2 linked regions of the Persicimonas caeni genome follow. The protein of the gene in region 2 interacts with the protein of the main gene of each other region in a pairwise test. Links are inferred from orthologs where the notes say so. Each region holds a gene or a part of one and is shown on either strand. Other genes may lie near its edges.

What was found.
Region 1: the proteins of FIV42_RS03485 (region 2) and rlmB interact in binary tests that used the Escherichia coli proteins (3 or more experiments, as listed by UniProt). The link is inferred for Persicimonas caeni from one-to-one orthologs.

What each region holds. Positions count from the first base shown.
Region 1 is NZ_CP041186.1:4,802,948-4,805,769, reverse strand. What follows is about bases 10-2,758. They hold rlmB (23S rRNA (guanosine(2251)-2'-O)-methyltransferase RlmB), read right to left. Parts: upstream 1,883-2,758; coding sequence 1,136-1,882; downstream 10-1,135. Other genes in these bases: FIV42_RS17660 (proline--tRNA ligase), read right to left, coding at 2,703-2,758; pyrF (orotidine-5'-phosphate decarboxylase), read right to left, coding at 1,953-2,675; tuf (elongation factor Tu), read right to left, coding at 10-251. Also shown: more of tuf, read right to left, coding at 1-9; more of FIV42_RS17660, read right to left, coding at 2,759-2,822. UniProt on the Escherichia coli protein: Specifically methylates the ribose of guanosine 2251 in 23S rRNA.
Region 2 is NZ_CP041186.1:913,503-916,461, reverse strand. The notes cover bases 68-2,953. They hold FIV42_RS03485 (NAD(P)H-hydrate dehydratase), read right to left. Parts: upstream 2,348-2,953; coding sequence 788-2,347; downstream 68-787. Other genes in these bases: FIV42_RS03480 (pyridoxine 5'-phosphate synthase), read right to left, coding at 2,693-2,953; FIV42_RS03490 (hypothetical protein), read right to left, coding at 68-561. Outside these bases: more of FIV42_RS03490, read right to left, coding at 1-67; more of FIV42_RS03480, read right to left, coding at 2,954-2,959. UniProt on the Escherichia coli protein: Bifunctional enzyme that catalyzes the epimerization of the S- and R-forms of NAD(P)HX and the dehydration of the S-form of NAD(P)HX at the expense of ADP, which is converted to AMP.

The sequences.
Region 1 (2,822 bases), 3.9 Mb from region 2 along the record:
CCCGGGCAGTCGACGTGAGCGTAGTGGCGGTTGTCGGTCTCGTACTCGACGTGCGCCGTCGAGATGGTGATACCACGCTCGCGCTCTTCGGGAGCCTTATCGATGTTTTCGAAGTCGACGTTGGTCGCCAGACCTTTGTCGCTGAGCACGCGGGTAATCGCCGCGGTCAGGGTGGTCTTACCGTGGTCAACGTGACCGATGGTCCCGATGTTCAGGTGCGGTTTTGTTCTTTCGAATTTCTCTTTAGCCATGATTCGACTCCTTAAACGGTGTCACTACGACATGAATCGGTGAAACCTGACCGACCGGTCGCGTGCGTAGTTTTGGCTGCGTGCTGATTAAGCCGCTGGCAAAAAAGCCGCTGGTAAAAAAATGAGCGACTCAGGGAGTCGCCTCGGCCTCATCCCGCCCGAAGGCGGGATGAGGTGGGAGCATGCATCTTAAGAGCCCTTGACCGGACTTGAACCGGTGACCCCATCCTTACCATGGATGTGCTCTACCAACTGAGCTACAAGGGCACACATACTGCGGCGAGTCGCAACCTTCACGATACGTCTCGTTCGCGTCGCCTTCTTTAGCCTGTTCCTGACGAGCAATCAAGTCGTATTTGAACCGGCGGCAGAAGATGCCTGTGGCCCGCCCTCGGGCGGAACCACAAGCGGGAGACGGGATTCGAACCCGCGACCCTCAGCTTGGAAGGCTGATGCTCTGCCAACTGAGCTACTCCCGCACAGGCTGCTATTGCAACCTGTTGCTGAAATCATCCCCGAAGGGAGATTTCGTAGTGGTGGGGGAAGGATTCGAACCTTCGAAGGCTAAGCCGCCAGATTTACAGTCTGGTCCCTTTGACCGCTCGGGAACCCCACCTCAAACCAAATTGTCAATCGCCTTCGGTCATGCGACCTGGCGGCGAAAGCTGGCGATGGGATTCGAACCCATGACCTGCTGCTTACAAGGCAGCTGCTCTGCCAGTTGAGCTACGCCAGCGGAAGCTCATTTGCTCGCCCACTCGGGCGTGACTGCGACGCCCGGCGCCGCCAGCGGACGGAGAGTAATATAGTCTGTTTCGGGGCCTGTCAAGCAGAATATAAACTTTATTTGGGAAGTCTTTGAAAAACGTCCCGCGACCGCTTGTTCAGCCCTCCTGCGATCCACCGGTGGCCCACTGTCGACGCACCTCGTAGAGCATGATGGAGGCAGCGGAAGCCACGTTGAGGCTCTCGACACCTGCCGCCATCGGGATACGCACTTTGAAATCACATTTCTCGCCGACCAGACGCCGGATTCCCTGGTGTTCGCTGCCCATGACCAACGCGGTCTTCATCTCGAAGTCCATGTCCCACAGATCGGTGGTGTGTTCGCCGAGCATAGCGCCGGCCGTCCACCATCCATGCTCTTTGAGCTCGTCGAGGGTGCGGGCGATATTTGTGATACGCGCCACGGGTACGCGCAGGGCCTGTCCGGCCGAAGCACGCACCACCGCCGCGGTGACACCTGCGGCCCGATCTTTGGGAATGATCACCCCGTCGACGCCCATGGCAGCCGAACTGCGCAGGATCGCGCCGAGATTGTGCGGATCTTGAATCTGGTCGAGCACCAGCACGCATGCGCGGCTCGCGTCGGCGGTCGCGTCGAGGAGATCACCCAACGCAACGTATTCGAACGGGCGCGTCTGAATCACTATTCCTTGGTGATTGCCCCCCTCTGCCATGCGATCGAGCTCGTCGTAGGACGCCTGTTGGAGGCGAAGACCGAGGGTTTTGACCATTTCGCGCACGTCTTCGAGTTTTGAAGCGTACGGATCGGCCGCGTAGATCTCGTAGATCTGGTCGGGGGCCGTGCGGAGAAGCTCTTCTGAGGGGTGTACGCCGTAGATGTGCATGGTTTTTCGATTTGGCTTTTATGGTTGTTGGGGGCCCCGAGTTGGCTTGGAGTGCGTTACAGGCCACGCGTCAAAGCGAGCTGCCAATCTCTTCGACTGCCCCTGCCGGATCGTCGGCCTGATAGATAGGCCGACCGATCACCAAGTAGTCGCTTCCGGTGTCGAGCGCGTCTTTGGGCGTCATCACCCTGCTCTGGTCGTCGTCTTTGGCCATCTTCTTCTCGGGGCGAATGCCCGGGGTGACCAGCAGGGGATCGTCGCCGAAGCGATCGCGCATCTGGGCGGCCTCGTGAGCCGAGCAGACTAGGCCGTCGGCGCCGGCGTCGAGCGCCAGCTCGCCGAGGCTGTAGGCCCATTCGTCGAGGGCGAGCTCGACGCCGATCTGCGACATGTCGTCGGGCGACAGGCTGGTGAGCGCGGTCACCGCGACGATCTTGGGAGGGTTGTCGGTGCGCTGAGCGGCCGCCTCGACGGCCCGGGCGATCATGTCGGCGCCGCCGGAGGCGTGAACCGTCATCATGAACACCGATTCGAAGCTCAGCGCGCTTTCGACCGCACCGGCGACCGTGTTGGGGATGTCGTGAAACTTCAGGTCCAAGAAGACGTCGACATCACGCTGCGCCAAGACATCGAGCAAGGCCGGACCGTAGCGTGTGAACATGCGGCTTCCCACCTTGAACAGCGAGAGCTTGCCGTCGAGGGCGTCCACCAGCTCGAGCGCCTCGTCCATCGTGGCGACGTCGAGGGCGCTGATGACATGCTCGCGAAGCTTAGTTTGTTGTGCGTCGTTCATAGGGTGGCCTTGCTCGAAAGAAGCGTCTCAACCTTTCTGTACGAGCCCTTTGACGTACTCCACGGCCTCGTCGACCGAGATATCCTGAATGTCGGACTCGCTGCGAAGCTTGATCTCGACGTTGCCGTCCTTGAGACCGCGTGAGCC
Region 2 (2,959 bases):
CAGCTCTTTTTCGAGCTTGACCTCTTTTTCGCACGCGTCGATCGACTTCATGTTGTCGAGACACTCTTGCGCTTTGGCGGCGTCGAATTCGATGGTCTTGCCGACCTTGGCGGTCAGGGCCTTCGGGTCGAAGCCCGAGCCCTGGGTGAAGGCACCGAAGACGGTGTTGCACTCACCTTCGTTGAGGTAGTAGCGCTTCTCTTCTTTGAGCTTCTTGCCAATCGGCTCGAGCTTCTTGGCGAGCTCTTTGTCCTTCATGGCCATCATGCCGCCGGCGAACATCACCATGGTGCTGGTGGCGGACTTGATCTTCTCGTTCTTGCACTGGTCGATCGCCTCGCAGGCGGTCGGAGTCAGCTTCGTGGCGAACTGCTCGGCGGTGAGGGCGGCCTCTTCTTCTTTGGCCTCCTCTTCACCTTTGGCTTCTTCGTCGCCGGCTTCCTCAGCAGCGGCCTGCTCTTCGCCGGCTTTCTCACCGCCTTCTTCGGCCTTTTTATCACATCCGGCCAGGGGGAACGCGACAAAAGCGACGAGCAACAACGTGATCAACTTCGAATTCATCTCGAGACTCCTCAGGTTCAGTACTCAGACTTAATGAAGACCAATCGGTCAAAAATTCGGCTTTCGAACGGTCGCCTCGAGATCGAGGTGATCTCTCGCAGAACGCGTTGTCGGGGTCGAACTGTCGCGATTGGATATACTTGCTGATACGTGAAAATCACTGAAGAGACAAGGCTCGGCAGGTTTTGCAGGTGACCCATGCCTGTCTCGAGCCGCTCGAGGGGCATTATTCGGCGAGTTGTTTCCACACCTGCGGCAGGGCTTCTGCAAGATCGACCGCGCCCATGCCGCGCTCGCCGAGTTCCTGGGCGGCGAGGTCTCCCGCCGCTCCGTGAGCATACACCGCCAGGCACACGGCGTCGAAGGGCGCTTCGCTTCCTTCGGCCAGTCGTGCGGTGAGGATGCCGGTGAGCACGTCGCCCACGCCGCCGGTGGCCATGCCCGGGTTGCCGGTGCTGTTGATGCCCACGCGGCCGTTGGGGGAGGCGACGACGGTGGCCGCGCCCTTGAGCACGATCGTGGCGCCGGTCTCGTCGGCGAGTTCGGTCGCCTTGCCGACGGGATCGGCCAAGATCTCGGAGATCTCGCAGCGGCACAGACGGGACATTTCGCCCGGGTGCGGGGTCAGGACGACGGTGGCGTCTTGGGCGAACCCGCGAAGCTTGGCGTAGTCGTCTTCTTTGGCGAGCAGGGTGAGGGCGTCGGCGTCGAAGACGGCGGCGTCGACGTCGCTTTCGAGCACGGCGTGCAGGGCCTGGCGCGAGCCGTCGGAGGTGCCGATGCCCGGGCCCATGCCCACGGCGTCCATGTCCTGCAGAAACTCGCGCAGGCGTTCCTCACAGTTTTCGTCGGGCACGTCGGAGAGCATGTGGGCGGCCATCGCCTCGTTGATCGTGGAGGCGATGTGCGGGATCACCGCCTCGTGGGTGCCCACGGTGAGCAGACCGGCGCCCGAGCGCAGCGCACCGCGGGTGGCCAGAAGCGAGGCGCCGGTCTTCTCGTGGCTGCCGGCTAAGATCAGGAGCTTTCCGCTCTTGCCCTTGTGGTAGTCCTCCGGCCGGGCCGCCATGCGCAAAAAGGTCCACGCCTCGTCGAGCAGGTCGGCCGAGCGGCCCACCTCGCTCATCACCCACGGCGGGATGCCGATATCGATCACGTGCAGATCGCCGCACAGATCGCGGCCCGGGTAGAGCGCCTGGCCCTGTTTGACGGCCCCGAAGGTCGCCGTGGCGTCCGCCGCGACCGCCACGCCCATCTTCTGGCCGGTGCGCCCGTGCACGCCGCTGGGGATATCGACGGCGAACACAAACGGCTGGTGGTTCAAAAACTCGATCGCCTCGGCGTAACGGCCCTCGACGTCGCGATCGAGCCCGGTACCCAGCAGCGCGTCGCACCACGCCAGGCAGTAGCCGAGATCGTCGAGCGCGGCGAACACCTCGTCGGGCTCGCAATCGCCCAGCTCGACGATCGGGATGTTGAGGTTGCGCACGATCTCGAGGTTCTGGGCGGCTTCGCCCTGCATCGAGTCGGGGTCGCTCATCATCACCACGACGGGCGCATACCCGTCGTTGGCGACCATGCGCGCCATGGCGAGGCCGTCGCCGCCGTTATTGCCGCCCCCGCACAGAAAGCCAATCTGGCCGAGCGCGCCTTGAGGCAAGTGCTCGTACAACGTCTGAACGGCGCCCAGGGCGGCACGCTCCATCAAAACCATGCCGGGGATGCCGACCTCTTCGATGGTGCGACGGTCCATCTCGCGCATTTGCTCGGGCGTGACGAGTTTCATTTGGATCTCCTCGTAAGGGTTCACCACAGGGGGCACGGGGGGCACGGAGAAAGGCAAAGGCTGTGTTTTGCTGTGAGTGTTCTAAGCGTGATGGTCGCCATAGGGGTTCACCACAGGGGGCACGGGGGGCACGGAGAAAGGCAAAGGCTGTGTTTTGCTGTGAGTGTTCTAAGCGTGATGGTCGCCATAGGGGTTCACCACAGGGGGCACGGGGGGCACGGAGAAAGGCAAAGGCTGTGCTTTGCTGTGAGGGTTCGATGCGTGATGGTCGCCACGGAGGAGCAAGAAGAAGAGAGGCCTTTCCCCGTGCTCCCCGTGTCCTCCGTGGTGAACATATCGCTGGTCTCAACCGTTTCGGCCCAGAGCGAGCGCGTCGATCATTTCACGGACGGCGCGTTCGAAGCCTACCAGGACGGCGCGGCCGACGATGGAGTGGCCGATGTTGAACTCCTCGAATTCGGGGATGGCGGCGACGTCGAGGACGTTTTTGTAGTCGAGGCCGTGGCCGGCGGCGACGACGAGGTCGAGCTCGGCGGCGCGTTTGGCGCCGTCGACGAGCTTCTGGAGCTCGGCGTCGCGGTCGAATTCGGCGGGGGTGAGCTTGTTGGTGAA